3 regions of the Paenibacillus sp. CR_12 genome follow, and region 3 is predicted to be linked to each of the others. Evidence: predicted binding sites of a transcription regulator. Region 3 holds the regulator's gene; each other region holds the start of a gene.
What was found. The regulator Rex, encoded in region 3, represses fermentation and respiration genes when NADH is low (regulators of the CRP and FNR family bind a similar motif). The targets are predictions, from matches to a motif close to TTGTGAAATATTTCACAA.

Region 1: a site for Rex is predicted at 3,286-3,303, ahead of nirB (nitrite reductase large subunit NirB). Genes of this name have one in related genera too.
Region 2: a site for Rex is predicted at 1,710-1,727, ahead of RB297_RS20930 (DUF438 domain-containing protein). Genes of this name have one in related genera too.

What each region holds. Positions count from the first base shown of each region.
Region 1 is NZ_JAVFHO010000004.1:126,162-132,669, forward strand. Features, by position in the region: gene RB297_RS16245 (formate/nitrite transporter family protein) at 1-303, opposite strand, end outside; gene nirD (nitrite reductase small subunit NirD) at 351-668, opposite strand; gene nirB (nitrite reductase large subunit NirB) at 762-3,200, opposite strand; gene RB297_RS16260 (hypothetical protein) at 3,380-4,057, opposite strand; gene RB297_RS16265 (winged helix-turn-helix transcriptional regulator) at 4,241-4,561, opposite strand; gene RB297_RS16270 (uracil-DNA glycosylase) at 4,716-5,378, opposite strand; gene RB297_RS16275 (ThuA domain-containing protein) at 5,555-6,277, opposite strand; gene RB297_RS16280 (sugar phosphate isomerase/epimerase family protein) at 6,321-6,508, opposite strand, start outside.
Region 2 is NZ_JAVFHO010000005.1:506,024-512,531, forward strand. Features, by position in the region: gene RB297_RS20925 (DUF5381 family protein) at 1-99, opposite strand, end outside; gene RB297_RS20930 (DUF438 domain-containing protein) at 363-1,622, opposite strand; gene RB297_RS20935 (HNH endonuclease) at 2,019-2,471, opposite strand; gene RB297_RS20940 (pectate lyase family protein) at 2,688-4,745, opposite strand; gene RB297_RS20945 (sensor domain-containing protein) at 5,134-5,928, opposite strand; gene RB297_RS20950 (hypothetical protein) at 6,128-6,493, opposite strand.
Region 3 is NZ_JAVFHO010000001.1:38,637-45,144, forward strand. Features, by position in the region: gene panC (pantoate--beta-alanine ligase) at 1-109, shown strand, start outside; gene panD (aspartate 1-decarboxylase) at 102-485, shown strand; gene RB297_RS00230 (hypothetical protein) at 596-1,225, shown strand; gene dinG (ATP-dependent DNA helicase DinG) at 1,395-4,271, shown strand; gene RB297_RS00240 (redox-sensing transcriptional repressor Rex) at 4,336-5,001, shown strand; gene RB297_RS00245 (amidohydrolase) at 4,976-6,277, shown strand; gene RB297_RS00250 (cell wall elongation regulator TseB-like domain-containing protein) at 6,309-6,508, shown strand, end outside.

The DNA.
Region 1 (6,508 bases), on a different contig from region 3:
CATCGTCGTTCGTTTCGATAACGTGCTTATCGTAAAAAACATATGATTTCCGGTGAACAGCTCTGAACCGGCAAACACAACCAACGTGAGCGCAATCCCGAATGCGGCTCCCATGACGAGGGACTGGAAAGGCGAACCGGCGGCTGCCAGCGGCGCGCCCAGCTTAAAGATTAATACGATCCCAATGCCGACATAAGCGCCGGCCAGCATGGCCGATACCATGTAACGCAGCAAGTTGTTGTTCATCTGCTCTTTTTTCGCAACCGCGGCATTGACGACGGCTTCCACATCATTGTTAAACATGGGTTACCACCTCTTGGTTTCGTCTGTTGAAGCTGCTTATTACGGCCTTATACACCTACCTCAACCTTTCCGTCCACGGCGCGAACCGGATATATCCGAACTTGGCCCTTATCCGGAGCCTGCACAAGCCCTGTCGAAAGCTCGATCTTCCAATCGTATAACGGATCGTAAATGTAATGCCCGGATACGATGGCTTCGGCTAACGGACCTCCTTTGGGATGCGGGCTTTTATTCTCCAAAGCAAACCATTGATGATCCGAGGTCCGGAAGACGGCAATCTCCCGGTCACCGATTTGGACCACCCTTCCGAGTTGCGACAGAAATTCATGTTCATTCCCTACCGTGATATAAGTTCCGGTTTCCATAATGCGCAGCCTCCACTTCTCTTGTTCGATTCCTATCCAAACAATAAGCTCTCTATAATCCGGCAGCCGAGGGGGAACCGTTCTCCCCCTCGATTACTTGCTGCCGACCGGTCTTGCGTCCTGGAACAGCGTATTGCGCAGCTTATCGTCGTTCAGCACTTTCTTCCACGGATCTTCCACTTGCTGCAGGGCCAGCTCAATTCTTTCCACCAGCTCCTTACGCTGTTTAGCATCATCAAGGACCGCCGCACGGATTTGTTCCAGTCCCAGACGCTCTACCCATTCCGACGTTCTCTCGAGGTACTTGCCGGTTTCACGGTAGTACTGCATCAAGGCGCCGCAGATCTCGATCAATTCCTCGTCCGTCTTCACCTTACAGAACGAATCGGCCAGGCGCGCCTTCGTTCCGCCGTTGCCTCCGACGAATATCTCCCATCCGCCGTCATTGCCGACGATCCCGATGTCCTTCGTGCACGATTCGGCACAATTTCGCGGACATCCGTTGACCGCCATTTTAAACTTCGCCGGAAAATCCAGCCGCTCGAATTTCTCCTCGAGGAATGCACCCAGGCCCATCGAATCCTGCGTGCCGAAGCGGCAGAATTGGGAGCCTACGCAGGTCTTGACGGTCCGCAGCGATTTGGCATAAGCATAACCGGACGGCATATCCAGCTCTTCCCATACGCTTGGCAGATCTTCCTTCTTCACGCCGATCAGATCCAGTCGCTGTCCGCCGGTTACCTTAACGACCTTAACATTGTACTTAAGCGATACGTCCGCAATTTTCTTCAAATCCTCCGGCGTGGTAACGCCGCCGTACATTCTTGGCACTACCGTGTAAGTGCCGTCTTTCTGAATGTTGGCGTTCATCCGCTCGTTGACGAAGCGGGACTCCCTCTCCTCCTGATGGGTCACCGGATTCAGCATCGCCAGATAATAATGGATGGCGGGACGGCATTTCGAGCAGCCCTCAGGGTTGCTGAAGTTCAGAACATGCATGACTTCCTTCGTCGTGGTCAGCCCCTTGGCGCTGATTTCGGCGACGATTTCGTCCCGGTCGAGCGTGGTGCACGGACATATGCCTTGTTTGCCTGCCGTCTTAAAGCCATCGCCCAGTACGCTCTGAAGGATTTGCTCCACGATTGGCTTGCAGCCTCCGCAAGAACGGGTCGCTCCCGTGCAAGCTTTGATTTCGTCCACCGTCTTGAGGCCTTGAAGCGTCACGGCATCCACAATGGCCTTTTTGGTTACGCCGTTGCAGCCGCAGACGATTTCATCGTCGGGCATCTTATCCAGCGAGAAGGCCTTGCCGCTTCCTTTCCCTGCACATTCGGTGCCCATGATCGAATGATAGATCTCCTCGGTCATGGCCGTCTTTTTGCGTATCATGGATTGAAGGCTGGCCGAATCGCTGACATCCCCGAACAATATCGCGCCGGCGATGATATTGTCGCGCAGCAGGATTTTCTTATAAGTCTTGCGCCAATCGTCCTTCGCCACGATCACCGAGTGCTCAGCCTGCTCCATGAATTCTCCTGCGGAGAATACATCAACGCCGCTGATTTTCAGTTTCGTCGATACGATGCTGCCCTCGTAAGGCTGGCCGTCCACGCCGCAGAGATGCTTGGCAAGAACCTGCCCCTGCTCGAACAACGGCGCAACCAGGCCGTAGCATGCCCCCCGATGCTCGCAGCATTCGCCGACCGCATACACATCCGGCCACGAGGTCTGAAGATAATCGTTGACTACGATTCCCCGGTTCACTTCGATACCGCTCGCTTGGGCGGCAGCAACGTTCGCTCTGATCCCCACGGCCATGACCACGAGTTCCGCTTCAAGCTCATCCCCATCTTTGAACCGCAGCCCCGTGACCCTCTCATCGCCCATGATTTCCGTGGTTTGTTTGCCTAATAAGAACCGGATGCCCTGCCGCTCCAGCTCCCTTTGCAGCATCCCCGATGCCATGGAATCCAGCTGGCTCTCCATCAAATCCTGCATGAGATGAACCACCGTCACCTCCATGCCCAGGCTGACCAATCCCTTAGCGGCTTCCAGACCCAGCAGCCCTCCGCCGATGACGGCCGCTTTCTTGTATGCCTTGGCGGCTTGAAGCATCTGCGTGCAGTCGGCGATGTTTCGAAATCCGATAACTCCCTCTTTATCACTGCCCGGTACAGGCAATATAAAAGGTTTCGAACCTGTAGCTATAATCAATTTGTCATAAGGAACCGTCAATCCGTTATCGGCCGTCACTACCTTGCGCTCCCCGTCGATGGCGGTGACGGTCACACCCGTATGCAGGGTGATCTGATTGTCCTCGTACCATTTCCAGTCATTCAATACAATGTCGTCCAAGGTTTTGCTGCCTTCCAGCACATAGGACAGCATAATGCGATTGTAGTTCGGGTGAGGCTCCTGTCCAATGACGGTGATGTCAAATTTCCCACCCAATTTAATGATTTGCTCGACCGTGCTTATGCCTGCGATACCGTTGCCAATGATAACCAACTTATCTCTCTTTATATTGGACATCGTTTGATTCCTCCCCAACACGTGATCTTGTGCTCGTATATTCCACTGGTTACAAGTAAATTATATCGTGTAAGGGCATATATTTTTGTGATTTATTTCACATTAATCTTTAAAATTTAAATAAAAATACCAAATAACCCTGTCCGATTGGAACAAGGTTATCCTAAAGAAACGGCCTGCTATATGATTTCGGCTTCCATATAGGCTCGTTCGCCGCCGGGCACTTTTAAATAGGGACGAATTCCGGCAAATCCCCCCGCATCCAGGTTCACCCCGGTCATCCAATTCCCCTCCAAAAGGCCTCCTTCCGACTGCATGATGACGGCAGGCGCCTCGATATGCTCCTGGTACAGTACGATGCCGGCCTGAATGGTCTTATAGGCTTTTCCTTGCTGCACCAAAGATAAGGCACTAATATACGTAGGCACAAAATAATGGGCGATCACGTCCAGCTCCTCCCCGTCGAAGAACGCTTCGCTGCCGAGGAAGGGATGCAGCATCACGATTTTCTCGTAGAGCGACCAGATGATCATATGCAGGAATCTTCCCATCCGTCCCTTATTTTGCTCGGAAGACGAATTCAATGTTTCGGTTTCATAACCAATGAACTTCCATCCGCCGGGAGTCTTGACCCACTTCTGGAACATGTCGACCCGAGCTGTGCCGTCTTGGCTAAGGGATGCTACAGCGTCTGGGCTTGTTCCACACACGGCCGACCATAGTGATTCCGGTACATACTGGCTCAGCACCCGCTTGGTTTTCTCAAATATATGAAGCACTTGTAATGAAGCGTTTTCAAGCTCTGAGATGTCCTCTTGTCCATAATGGAACCGGGAGATATTCGTTCGCTTGATCATGGGCTCGCCTCCTTGATATGCCGCCTGGATTATTACATCATATAGAAGGTGCGTCAGCTTGGTGCATGTCCGGATGTTTTTGCAGGACGAAACGAAAACTCAGCCATTCTGGTTAGAAAAAAAACCCTGAAATGAGGATATCTCATGCCAGGGTTTAATCGTCAACGGGAGTCTTATGATGACTCATCTGTCGACCCATTGTTCTGCCCAGGATGAAATTTGCTCCATCACCGGACGCAGTGCTTTGCCTTTTTCAGTCAGTTCATATTCAATACGTACCGGAGTTTCCGGATAGACATGACGAATCAGTATGCCTTCGCATTCCAAATCCTTCATCCGCTCGGAGAGCATTTTATCGCTCATGGACGGAATCAAATTCGAAATATCCTTAAAGCGCTTAGGCCCGCTCATCAGCGTTTGAATAATCAAGCCATTCCACCGTTTGCCCAGAAAAGAAAAGGCCGATTCGAAACGGGGACACATCGTAACATTTGTAACTTCCATATCCCTTCACCTCTTTACGAAGTCACCTTGTTTATAGAAACTCATAAGCTTACCCAAAAATCTAGAAAACTTACGAATTGTAAGTATGTTTCATTTTAGCATATTTTCGAGAAGCTGAAAACCTCCTAGCCCCTTTTTCCCAGAAAATCAGCGCTTATCCCCCTAATATCCGAGCCAAAATATCCAAATCGTCCTCAATCAAAGTGGATAATTTCCTATTATACAGCACCGCCGCTGGATGGAACAGAGGGAATATCTTATAGGTCTCCGGTGAAAAAACATAGCCTGCTCCGGGATTTTCCGGATCTGCCGCTTGCTGAACCGGGCCCTCCATCAGCTTGCCGTGCAGCGACGTCACCGTTTCATGGCTTCCGATTAACCGGTGCAGCGCCGTATTTCCCATCGGTGCCAGGATGTCCGGGCGGACCCATCGGATCTCTTCATCAAGCAAAGGCGCATGCGCCAAAATTTCCGCCTTGGTCGGCGTGCGATTCGATCGGCTGATGACATTCTCGCCCGAAGGCCTCACGAGCACTTTATCCTTGTAGGGCCTGCTTCGCATGGCACTGGTAATATATACCTGGTCCCGCGTCAGTTTCAGACGTTCCAGGTACGCGTTCATCTCTTGTCCGGCCTGCCCTACGAAAGGTTTGCCTTCCAAAACTTCATGAGCTCCGGGCGCTTCCCCGATGAACATGATTTTCGCAAAGCGGACTCCCCTTCCGAGCAGGAAGCCCTCAACGGGTTGATGGACGAGCCTGGCCCGGCATATGGCGATGATTGCGGGATCTACAGGTGCGCTTTGTACTTCGTTCATGTGTACAGCCCCCCTCTCCTATATCATACAATACCCCATATTCACGTATATTCTATCCCCAGCCGGCAAAAACATTTCGAAAAAGCAGCCCCAACATACCAAAAAAACGAGCCGAACAAGGACTGTACCTTGAACGGCTCGTTCGTTGATGATTAAGATAATGCGCTGTTTATTGCTTAGACTAAAACGGGAAGCGCGCGAACCGGCTGACTGTTGCCGAACGTTTGCTTGCCTGCCGTGGAATGAGCCCAGTTAATCGCATTGGAGATCACTTTCAGCACTTCGGGGTTGTAGTAGGTTGGATAGGTCTCATGCCCTGGACGGAAGTAAAAAATGTTCCCATGCCCGCGTTTGAATGTGCATCCGCTGCGGAACACTTCCCCGCCCTCGAAATTGCTGACGAATACCAGCTCATCGGGGGCCGGAATGTCAAAGAACTCCCCGTACATTTCCTCGTGCTCGATGATGATCGGTCCCGTAATTCCCGCCGCAATCGGATGCGTCGGATTCACGCTCCAAATAATTTCCTGTTCTCCTGCTTCGCGCCACTTCAAATCGCAGCTCGTGCCCATCAAAGCTTTGAACGGTTTGGAAAAATGTCCGGAATGGAGAACGATCAGTCCCATACCATCCTGCACGCGTTTTACGACCTTGCTTACGATTTCGTCACTAACCTGGTCATGAGCCATATGCCCCCACCACAACAGCACATCGGTTGAATCCAGTACATCGTCCGTCAATCCATGCTCCGGCTGGTCGAGCGTTGCCGTTCTAATGATGAAATCCGGATTTTGCAGACCCTCCGCCAAAGCTGTGTGAATGCCCGTTGGATAAACGCTCCGAACCTCATCATGGATTTTCTCGTGCACGAATTCATTCCATATGGTTACGTTAAGCATGTTGCTGTTCCCCCTAATTGCTTATTCGTTATTCTCTACGCTGTTAGACCCACCACATTTCTCCGAGCGGCTCTTCGATCAGCACTTGCTGAAGGTTTTGCACCGCTTTGGAGAAGCCTTCTTCAACGGACATCAGTCCGTCTTCATGTTCAATGCTCACGACATAGTCATATCCAACCAGGCGAAGAGCACTCATCATATCCGCCCATTCCTTCACATCGTGTCCGTAAC
Region 2 (6,508 bases), on a different contig from region 3:
AAAGGCCGCGTACAGCAGAAACAGGCAGGCCAGCACAAACAATAAACTACCAAGTGCTTTGCCCCATGCCACGGATTTTCGATACGATATCCCGTTCATGATTTAGCGCCTTTCTAAAATGATTTGAACAGTCCTTTAATCCAGCTAACTCCACTTTCGACTGCTTAAGCTGTGCCGTGGTGATACCTCTATTGTATCAAAGAGCCGTTTCTTTTTGTTTGGCTAGATGAAAAAGAGGCCTTGTCTCCGTCATTTACGATGACTTTTGAGACAGCCCCTTTTAGTATGTATGATGGCGAAGCGTGGCTGTTAGAAACCACAGTTCGCCGGATCGCATTTTGACTAAATTGAACATACGAAACTTACGGTGAGAGGATCCGCTTTTGACCGGTGAGCTCCTGGATCGGCTTAATGTTTTGAGTGAATTCCAGCGTGCCTAAGTAGTTTCCTTCTTCATCCCTTACGGCAAAATAACGAATGTAGACAAATTTATCTTTAACCGGGATCCAGAAATCTTCTGCATCTTTGACACCTGCTTTGAAATCAGCGAGCAGCTGATTGACGACATGAACGCTTTGCGGAGGATGGCAGTTCTGAACACTTCGGCCGATCACCGCTTTGGTACGAACGAAGATTCGTTCTTTGCCCTGTGAAAAATATCGAACGATATCATGTTCATCGATAAAGGTTAGGTCGACCGGTAAATGATTTAAGATGGATTCCATCTGTTTGACCGATAAAATGCCTGTACTCATCCGGATATATCCCTCTTGCAGCGGAGAAGACCCCAATCCCTGACCTGCGCCAGGTTCAGCTGCCCTTTCAGGAATCCATGGTTGATCCGGCGCAACCAAGCAATAACCGACTTCTTCGCTTTGGGCAGCAATTAGAAGCCATTCATCTTCCGTCAACTTCTCCAGAGCCATTGGCAATAAAATATGTTCCTCTTTATAGATCATTTCTGTTACTTCATTTAAGACGCGTTTGGCAAGGTCCACTACGCTCTGCGCATTGCCCTCATCATGAGTGAGTTTGGCTTTCACTTCTTTTATTCCCATTCGGATACCGTCATCGACTGCCCACATCACCTTGGTTGGTCCATAAATTCCGTATTTTTCGAGAAACGGAAAGAGCAAATTTTCTTTGCGGCTGTAGTGTTTGTCTACATCATAGAGGAGACTGAAATCCTCCAGCAATTTGAGGCGATTGGCCTCCCCTTGATCCTTCAGAAATTGATCCAGATGCAGCGCGATTTTGAAATTTGCCAGTCGATCGATTTCTTGGTTCTCCCTCTTAAACGTAAACACAGGATGTCCCGGCTGCTCTTCAGGTTGATGAGCTCTGTGAATGTCTTGGATGGAACCTTTGAATACCGTTTTAGCATGCACGCTGCACAGTCGTTGTACTTCGGTTACCGGTATTCCTTCCTCCTGCATCAGTACTTGTTCCAGTTCCGAAATTTCATCAACCGATATTTCGCCCACAGCTTGATTGAATTTTGACTTCACTTCCTCCACGCTTTTTCCATGGTGCAGCTCTTTAATGATTTCCTTGAGCAAATGTATATGGGCCGTTCGATGAGCAGAAATTCCTTCCTCACGGTTATTAATGAGTTCACTCATGTTCATCACCTCTGTTTTGATTCAATATATAAAGATGAAGTTCGATTCTGTTTACATCTCTAAACTAGCATCCTCATGCTCCACGGCTTGTGATTAAAAGCACAAAGGGAATGAAAATTCATTGAACAACGAAAGGTGACTCGTCTTCTTCGAAAAGTCTTTCTCCAACTTACCTCTGTATTCTAGGTATTTCCTGCACGCTGTCTAATCCGAACTGTCTCCCCTCCTAACATAATCACAGCCGCTTTTATATCGGTATGAGAGAGGCGAGGGATCTTAACCCTGTCCGAAGACGACACCACATAGGCCACAATTTTAATGTCGGCAAAATGAATGAGCGCGTCACGATTTCTGCACAAACTTCGGTCGGTCAAAACAACAATTCTAAGCCTTTACTTAAGTGCCTCTTTTTTTCAATTGACGATGCCTGTATTTAGCTATAAAGATACGCCAGCTAAGCTTCATAAGATTTGGAACAGCGTGTGCGTTTTCTTTGAGAAAGGACAATGCAGAACGGTTTCCTCGCTTCGTATTGCATTCGCTGCATGAAGCGATCAGGTTGTGCGGAAGATCGGAGCCGCCTTTGCTTGAGGGGATCATATGGTCCACTGTCGTGGCGTGTTGTCCGCACCACAAACAAGTGTGATGATCTCGTTTCAGTGCAGCTTTGCGATAGTCCCGAAATAAGAACGGATTATAAAGCAATTGGATCGTCTGCTCATCAACCCAGACAGCTCGCGATCGCTCAACTTCCCGCCAAGCCCGATGGGGCAAACATGGTGTCAGTTGTTGACCATCCATATTGAGTACCGTTATCAATGGTTCCTCTCCATCACGGGTACGACTCATCGATTTCACTCCATCTGTACGACATACTTTAACCTATAGTATTAATATAAAACAAAAACACTATCCTCATGCGGATGATGTTCATCATGGTGAAGACGAGGGGAGTCGAACCCCTGCCCGAAGATAACATCAACAGTTAAAATATAAAAAGCGACCGAAATCACGGTCGCTTTTTATATTCATATGAGAGACGCGCGGGAGCCCCCCTGTCCTGCTCTACTCCAACTCCATATAAAAGAGATTCGTCGTATGATCTTTTGTAATCGTATGCGCTCCTGGAGCAAGTGGCACACTGACCATACCATTCGTCATGGAATAACTCGTTCCATCAATCTTGATTTTGGTTCCGTCTGCCGAATTAAACACCAATGTTAATGTAGCGGTTTCCGTAGAGGTAAAGGTAATGCGGGTTGAACTCTCGATTTTCAAACATTGGGTTAGCGTTAAGCCGTTATACGCCACAGTTCCCTTGGTTGTGGAGAGATTCCCTACAATATTAAAGAAATCGCTTGCCAATCCGGACGTTGTAAAGTTGTGAACTTGTTCTCCAGTGGACGGCTCTGGTTCTGGTTCCGGCTCCGCCCCGGTTGAATTCCCGCCTACGGATACAAGCCCGCTGGTGTAGCTGCTTATTTTAGCCATAAGAGCTGTATTGAGGGCATAGGACGTGTCGTCGACGGCATCATTGAATTGCCAGGTGAAGTCCCCGTTATTCAGGCGTCCGGCTTGTGCGGTAACAATCTGTTCCACATCGCTCACGTTATCGATGTCGGCGCTATTTACTCCCGTATCGACGGTTGTGTCGAAGTTATTATAAGCCGTTCCTCCCACGAATGCTTTGTATGAGCTTGGTACGGTTTCAATTCTTGACGAAGCCAAGTATGCATCGAATGAGGTTGCATTTGCCGGAGCTGTTCCGGTATTGGAATTTGCATAAATCAGGCTGTCCGCATCTACGATCCTATTGTTATAGGCCTTAATCACGCCTCCGTCTTCGCCCGAAAAGGTCCCTTCCCCTAAAGCATCCGTACCTTGCAAGGAGCTCAACATCGGGTATTTGGCATGTCTAAAGTAATTGGATTCCACAAAGGCCGAAGCTCCCGTTGTCACACCGACCCCATATTTTGAGACTCCGTCATAGAAGTTATTATAGATGTGAACCGATGCCAATCGGATTCGCGGATGGCGGGAGTCCGAGTGATCGAACCAGTTATGGTGGAAGGTGACAAAGAATTCCTCCGATTCACTCAACCCGACCAAAGCCACTTTTCCCGAATCCCAGTAGTGATTGTAGGAGATTGTAATATAGGTCGATCCTTTTTTCAGATCCGTTGAACCATCGCCCTTGGCCTGGTCGGCATCTCCTCCTGCGGTTCCATAAAATAGATCGTTATTATGCACCCACACGTTGACGTTTCCTGTATCCATGGAAATTCCATCATCAGGAAACAACATGAGCCCGAGGTTTCTTACTTCCACATTCCCTACGTATCTAAGGAGCAATCCCCACCCATAAGCATAAGCGTCGTCTCCGATCCCTTCGATCGTCATATTCATTTCCGAGTAATCGTTTTTGCCTTTTACTTGAAGGTAGCCGCTGCTATTCAGCTGTCCGCTCATGTCGTCATCGGTAACTTTTCCAATAAACCGGATCGCAAGAGGGGTTGTGTCATAGCCTTTTTGTCTTAGCGTCAAAATCTCGCCGATCCCCACGCCCGTTTGAACCCCGCCTGAGCTGTTGATTTTCACATCAAGGGTTACGGTTCGTGCCGTCTCGGAGGTCACATAAATAACTTGTGCACCATCTTTAAGCGTACCGTCATCATTGTAGGCACCCGAGCCAGTCCCGTATGGCGAGTCTGAGGAAAAAGCAAATCCGGATCGATCATGCGGCGCTACGGATAGGTTATTCGAAACGACACTTACCGTTGAACCGTCCGACAGCCTGGCTTCAACCTTCATCACATAATTTCCTGCTGCGAGTCCAACGGCATCTGCTCTCCAATAGGAAGGGTATTGCCGGATCAGCTCATTATCCATTTGTTGATAGCTGGAATCCGGCGCATTGGCGTGTTTCACGTAGACATTGTATCCCTCCGCATTACTCACGGGTGACCATTCTATATACGCCGTTTCATTCCAGCCCCCGCCGCCGATAATCGAAAGACCGGCAGCATGGACCGTTGTCTTATTCACCCATCCTCCCGCTATGAGAGCTAGCGCCAGAGAAAACAACAATACCATGCCGGTTACCTTTGCAACGCTGTTCTTCATTTCATCTCCTCCTTTTTTTATTCACTTGTACTTTGTAATCGCTTGCAATAAATTAGAGCTTTCTTATCAGCCTCCTCGCTTTATGGACCCTGTCTGTCAAACAATGTCCTTGTTTAAAATCAACAAATTTTGGAATTCCACCCACAGCTTATCAGCTGCGGAAACAGTTCCGAAACAATCATTTTGTTATAACCTGCGCATTCCGCGATATTCTGAGTTAATGATTATAGGTCGGGGAAATGACACTTTCTCTTGGACAACATCCATCCGGGATGGTCGTGAACGGCTGAAAGCTGCAGATACAAGGCGTAGATCGGGCTATATTTCAGGCTTAAACCGGACGCAAAAACGAAAAAGCGACCGGTTAAGGTCGCTTTGGGGAGATCTTCTAAAGATCTCTATGGGCTGGCTGCATCATCCCTTGAGTGGGGTGATCCTCTGGGTACTCGTAATATTGCGACTGAACGGGCGCATGGATTTGTGCTTCCATTGGCGGCACTGACGGCTGCTGATAGGGCTCATCCACGTACATGATTCTGCGCAGAATTTGCATAAGCCCATTCACGACGCGCAGCGCGACCCAGAACAGGACAAGCCCAACGCCTACGTACAACAGGTATTGCTGATTATAAGTCCAATCGATATGAAAATAACTGAACAAGCTATTCTCCAAAATATCAAGCTGCATTTCATTCATCAAAATGATATGCACGACCGGAAGAGCAATCAATCCGAGTCCCAGTGAAATCACCGTCACCATAATAACAAAGAATACGATGCCGGTAACAAATCTTAGTAATACGAGCAGCAGGTTTCGAATAAAGAGCGCTCCGTCAAAACCGCTCACCATTCGTTTCAACCAATTCTGCCCAGTTTCAGACTGGTGATTGTAGGTATACGATACAGTAGGATTAGGTAAACCCAAAATTTGCCTAATCATGCTTTGTTCAAAAATCACAATCCCATTCAACAGCTTAGCTACTCCAAAAAACAGCGGTATTCCGATAAATATCGGAGTCAAACCGATGGATAAGGTAAGTCCCGTTATCGCAACTGTAAAATAAATAATCCCTAACGGGAGAGATAGCAATAAATAGAGAATCGTTGCATAGGTTTTCGGATTAAAAAGCACCCAATTCACCTTGCCTGCCCGCGACATTGCAGTCGCTTCTGTTGCCTTCATATTCAAACACCCCTTATGGCTTCATAAGTCACGCTCCAAGTTTATAAATCCATTATATCCGCGTTATTTGGCTGACATAACCGTCTTAGGGGGTATCTGAACCTAGACCTTAGACTAGGAATGGGCCTGGCTCTGGTGAATTTATTGAAGCGAAGACACTATGACCAACTCGCCGAACGACATTTAAACACCGTATAGGCTATAGTGAAAAATCGGTAACGCCCTTCTTATAGGCATACTTCAGAGTATAGGTTTCTTCTTCTTTTCCATAGGGCATGGTAGCCATTTTTATGCGAGTATAATCAAGCCGACTCTCTTTTATCACTCTTTTTACCAAGGCTATACCCTGTTCTTCCTCCGTAACAACACAAAATATATTAAGCGCATACTTCTTCGGGTCGGACATGCATGTCCCCATATCAAAGCCGTCGACATGGCCCAAATCAGCATCCGCTAGAGATAATTCTAAATATTCCATTACTTTTTCTCTTAACCAGTGGTCGCGTTGGCTGCCTTTTGCACTTTTCAGAGGATACTGTATCACTAACCAGAATTTTTCGCTCATTCCAATTCACCAGCC
Region 3 (6,508 bases):
TGTGGATGAAGACAGAACCGTCATCATGGCGCTGGCCGTGCGTTTTGGCCGCACCCGTCTCATTGACAATGCATTACTTCAACCAAAAGTAGGGGGATCCCATGTTTAGAACGATGATGAAATCCAAAATCCACCGCGCAACGGTGACGGAAGCCAATCTGAACTATGTGGGCAGCATTACCATTGATGAGGATCTAATGGAGGCTGCAGACCTTCTGGAGAATGAAAAAGTTCAAATCGTGAACAATAACAACGGCGCCCGTCTGGAAACGTACGTGATCAAAGGCGAGCGCGGCAGCGGCGTCATTTGCTTGAACGGAGCAGCCGCACGGCTCGTACAGCCCGGCGACAACGTCATTATCATTTCTTATGCCATGATGTCCAAAGAGGAATACGACCATCACACCCCGACGGTCGTGATCGTCGACGAATCGAATAAGCCGGTTACGACGGAATATCGCGAAGTTCACGCCGCCATTCTCTAAAGAACCAAAATGTGTCGGGACCTTAAAGGGATGAAAAGACCGTCTTCTACAGAAAATGAGTTCAGGTCGACGCACTGATCTCATTTTTCCGCTAAGGGTGGGATGCAGCTATGTTTCAACATGTATTCGCCGAAATGAACAACATGTTAGATGAAATTGTGAAGCATTACCCTTCTGCTCAAGGTCCCCAAAAACAGGCGCTGGTACAAAACTGGAACATGCTCAAAAGCATGAGCGAGGGCATTATCGAGGAGTGGCTGCATTTTGAAGAAAAAATGGCCATCTTCCGCGAGAGTGCAGCGTCACCTCCGGTTTTTCCGCCGACCGAAGCGCCTGAATTGCAGCTGGATGCGTTCGTTCGCGGTCAAGGTTACTACAAGCTGTTGATGTTCCAGCCGGCCATACAGCAGTTTGAGGCAGCCGCCGCGGTATTTCCGGACAGCCTTCTGATCAAGTTGTACATTGCCATGTCCCATCTGTATTTGGGGCATACCGCCCAAGCATCCGACGTACTGATCTCCATCCTGCCCCTGGCTGACAACAGAAAGCTTCGGGCGATGATCTACAATGCGCTTGGATGCATCGAGGTGTTGAATGGACAGCAAGCAAAGGCCGAGGAACATTTTGCACTGGCGATTCATAGCGATCCGACGCTTCCCGACCCCATGATCAACCTGGAGGTCTGCAAGCAGAATCGCGGTGAGCTCCAGTACGGCAGCCAATTGATCTCTTTGCTGTAGAAATCAAGCCACAACAAGAAGCGATGCCAGAGCTCACCTTGAGACTTTGGCATCGCTTTTTGCGTACGGGAGCGGTACAGAAAGCCAGGGGATTTTTTACCCGGAATGTTCAAAACCCGCAACTTCTGGTATGCTGTTAATTAGTCTGGAGGAAAGGGATTTTATCGAAATGAAATTTGCCGTATTGGATTTTGAAACCACGGGCAACCAGTCTGCAGATGAAATCATTCAGGTTGGACTGGCCATCATCGAAGAGGATCGAAGCATATCCCGCGTATACGGCACCTATGTCAATCCCGGGATTCCGATCCCTCCTTTTATTACCGGTTTGACCGGCATTTCCGACAGTGATGTAGCGGATGCTCCGTCATTGGAAGAAATGATGATGGAGCTTGTGCCCATGCTCGACGATGTCGTATTGGTTGGACATAACGTCGCTTTTGATTTTAACTTTTTGCAAAACGCGCTCGATCGCTGCGGCTATTTACCGTTCAGCGGCCGTATTCTAGATACGATGCACTTCTTAAAAATATGCTTTCCCTCGCTCCCGTCCTACCAGCTCGGGATGGTGTCCTCTCATTTCGGCCTGGAGCATGACCGTCCGCACCAGGCGGACAGCGATGCGCTTGCCACAGCCTATGCGCTGCTGAAATGTTTGGAGGAGATCGACGAGCTTCCGCTGCTCACCATTCAGCGTTTAAGCGACCTGTTTGCCGACGAGGACAGCGATTTGGCCTGGTTCTTTGACGGCATTCGTTCCGACAGGGAGCACCGAGCCGTACAAGCGGGAGACACCCATACGTACTACCGCCAGTTTGCCTTGGCGGTGGATGATTGGAACGATATAGCACCTGTCAGAGATGAGACGGAGCCCAACCCTTTGGCCGATGTAAGCTTCGAGCAATACATGAACGATGTCCGTGAACGCCTGAAGGAAACGCTGCCTCATTACGAGAGCAGGGATGCCCAGGACATGATGTTCCAGGAAGTGATGCAGGCGCTGGATGACAATAAACATCTATTGATCGAAGCGGGCACGGGAACCGGCAAATCCCTTGGATATTTGCTGCCGTCGATCTATCAAAGCGTGAAGCAGGAACAGAAGGTTATGGTGAGCACGCATACGATCAACCTTCAAGAACAGCTGCGTGACCGGGATATTCCCCTGCTCACCCAGGTTGTTCCTTTTCCTTTTAAGGCGGCCATTTTCAAGGGCAGGGGACATTATTTGTGTTTGAGAAAATTTGAACATAAAATAAATAGAAGAGATTTTCATTCCCCGAAGGAAGACGTAATCACGGCGGCCCAGATGCTGGTCTGGCTGACCCAGACGGAGAACGGGGATGATGAAGAGCTAAACCTTGGCGGACGGGGAGGGGATTTCTGGGAGACCATCTCCAGCGATTCGGATTCTTGCCTCGGACGCGCCTGTCCTTGGTTCCGCAAATGCTACTATCACAGGGCCAAGCATGAAGCAGGCATCGCGGATGTCGTCATTACGAACCATTCGAAGCTGTTCACCGACGTGAAGGCGAATCATCAGCTGCTGCCAAGCTATGAGCGCCTCGTCATCGACGAAGCGCATCATCTTGAGGATGTCGCCGGCAAGCACCTTGGCTTGCAGATGAAGTATTTTTCGGTGGTCCATACCTTGACCCGCATGTACAAAGACAGCCGAAGCGGGCAGCTCCCGGCTCTGCGCCAGCTGCTGCAAGCTTCGCCGCACGAGAAGGCAGTCGAATGGTCTTCCGTCATCGACCGTTTGTATCCGGACCTCATTACCGCAAAAGAGAACTGGGATCGGCTCAGCGATCAATTGTTCGGACTGCTTCCGGAACGCGGAGACGCTTCTCCGGGAGATGCCGGCCAATTCTCGCTCCGCCTGTCCCCGCTTAAGAAGCCGAAGGATTGGGATTCGATGGCCGAACTGGAGCATCAAATTCATCTGACGCTGGGCGATGTCGTGCGCAAGGGCGATAAGCTGATCGCCGAAATGAAGGAAGATTTGGATGACTACAGCGCGGACAGCCTGTTAACCGACCTATCGGGCCTATTTAAGGACCTGGCCGCGCATCGCGAAGACCTGCGCTCCTTCATGGCCCTGAACGATGAGGGCACGGTATACTGGATGGAGGCGAACGGCAATTTCCGCAGCAAATCGCTGCAGTTGTATGCCGTGCCCGTCGACGTGAGCGCTCATCTGAAGGAATTGTTTTTTGACAAGAAACAAAGCGTGATTCTGACATCGGCAACCTTGTCGGTGGACAAATCGTTTCAGTTCATGATCGAAAACCTGGGTCTTCAGGAAGCGGCTGAAGCGGGGAACCTGAACACGGTTCAGCTCCCGTCCCCGTTTAATTACAGGGAACAAGCCCTTCTTGTCGTGCCGCGCGATTTTCCGAGCGTGAAGGGATCGGTCGGGGATGCACTCTTTGTGAATATGCTCGTGAAGTCTTTGGCCGATACGGCCGTCGCTACGCATGGCCGCATGCTCGTCCTGTTCACTTCGTACCGGATGCTGCGCCAGGTGCACGAGCCGCTGAAAGAAGCGCTTGCATCAAGCGACATCACGGTATTGGGACAAGGTATGGACGGAACCAGCCGTACCAAGTTAATCCGAAGATTTCAGGACAGCAGCGCTTCCGTGCTGCTGGGCACCAGCTCCTTCTGGGAAGGGGTAGACATCCCGGGCGAGGCGCTGACTTGTCTTGCCATCGTCCGGCTGCCGTTCCAGCCGCCGAATCACCCCTTGGTCGAGGCCAAGAGCGAACTGCTGCAGCAGCAGAAGAAGAATCCCTTCATGAAGCTTTCGGTTCCGCAAGCGGTCATTCGTTTCAAACAGGGGTTTGGGCGTCTGGTGCGAACAGCACAAGATAAAGGGATCGTGATCGTGTACGATACCCGGGTCATTGAATCCTATTACGGGAAGTATTTCTTATATTCCTTGCCGGGGCCGAAGATGGAGCATATGCCGACAGAGGGGATCGTTCCCCGAATTTCGGAATGGCTGCAGGAAGAGGCAAGCGCGGGAAACCAAGCGGAATAAAGTGAAACCAAGCACGATCAACAAAAAAGATGTAGTTATTAACCTATTATTAGGGGGAGCATGCATGAAATCGGAAAAAATTTCGGAAGCCGTGGTCCGCAGATTACCTGTATACTTGCGCTATTTGAATGAGCTTCAGAAGAGGGAGGTTTCCACGGTTTCCTCCCAGGAGCTGGGACAGAAGCTGGACCTCAATCCTGCTCAAATTCGTAAGGACCTGGCGTATTTCGGTGATTTTGGACGGAAAGGGATCGGATATGATGTTTCTTATCTGATCGAGAAGATTCGCCAGATTCTGAAGCTGGACCAGAAGATCAATGTCGCACTGGTCGGGGCCGGTAATCTTGGACATGCATTATCGAATTACAATGCATTCCTTAAGGATAATATGAAGATTGTGGCGATTTTCGATTCGTATTCTCCCAAAGTTGGTATGAAAATTAACAATTTGGTCGTACAGCCGATGGAAGAGCTGGAGAAGACGGTTCATGAGCACAGCATTCGAATCGGGATTATTACCGTTCCGGATTTCGAAGCGCAGAACGTCGCGAATCAGCTTATCGCCTCAGGGATCGAGGCGATTCTGAACTTTGCGCCAACCATCCTGAAAGCCCCAGCCCATATCCGGATTCATACGGCTGATTTTACAACGGATTTGCAAAGTTTGGCCTATTATTTGGATAACGGCAAGGAGGATGCAGCACATGACAACAACGAAGTGGATGGTTAAGAACGGAACGTTTGCAGTACTGGAGGAAAGCCAATCCGTGCTTCGCGGATACATGGTGGTTGAGAACGACCGGATCACGTACCTGGGCGAAGAGGAGCCCGTCGTGGAAGAGGGGACAGAGATTATCGACGGAACCCATCTGTTCTTCCTGCCCGGATTGGTGAACACGCATGGACATGCCGCCATGTCGCTTCTTCGCGGCTATGGGGACGATCTGGCGCTGCAAGTATGGCTTCAGGAAAAAATGTGGCCGATGGAAGCCAAATTCACGTCAGACGACGTATATTGGGGCACATCGCTCTCCGTGCTGGAGATGATCAAGGGCGGAACCACGACGTTTGTGGATATGTATGACCATATGGATCAGGTCGCGAAGGTTGTCCAGGACTCGGGAATGCGCGGCGTCCTGACGCGCGGCGTAATCGGTTTATGCCCGCCCGAGGTACAGCAGCAGAAGCTGGATGAGGCGGTGGCATTCGCGAAGGATTGGCATGGCAAGGCTGACGGCAGAATTACGACGATGATCTCGCCGCACGCGCCTTATACCTGCCCGCCGGATTTCATCGAAAAATTCGTTCAAGCATCCCATGACTTGAACCTGCCTTTGCATACCCATATGTCCGAAACGGAAACTGAAGTGGCTCAGAATGTTAAGGACTACGGGCTTCGCCCCGTTGCCCATTTGGAGAAGCTGGGCATGTTCTCCCGTCCTACGCTCCTTGCGCATGCCGTTCATCTGACCGATGAAGAAATCGAAGTCTTGGCCAAGCACCAAGTAGCCGTATCGCATAATCCCGGAAGCAATTTGAAGCTTGCCAGCGGAGTCGCCCGCGTACCTGCGCTGCTGAAAGCCGGCGTAACGGTGTCGCTCGGTACCGACGGACCTGCTAGCAACAATAACCTGGATATGTTCGAAGAGATGCGGCTGGCTGCCCTGATCCATAAAGGAGTAAGCGGGGATCCGACGGCCATTCCGGCCTCCGAAGCGCTCCGAATGGGCACGGTATACGGAGCCAAGTCCGCTTTCCTTGAGGATATCGGTATGCTCGCGGTTGGGATGAAAGCCGATATGATCGCATTGAATACGGATCAGGCGCATTTCCTTCCACGGACCGACTATATTTCTCACGCGATCTACTCTGCCAGCGCGAAGGATGTAGAGCATGTATGGGTTGACGGCAAGCAGTTGGTGAAGAATGGCGCGAGCCTTACTCTCGACGAGGAACGCATCCGCCGGGAAGCGCAGCGTGCATTTGAGCGTCTTACAACCCTCTAGGGAATAATCAAGGGGAGCGAGGAAGACGGATTTGAAGAAAAAAACGAAGTGGATATTGCTGAGCGTGTCCGGCGTCCTGCTATTATTGCTTGGCCTACAGCTCTATTATTCCTATGTTATGAAAGATACGTGGAATGAAGAAAGAATGGCGATCCTTGCAGCGAAACAGCATGGCCAATTGGTCTCGTCCGACAAGACCTATAAATCGGTATGGGGCGAGGACAATAACTA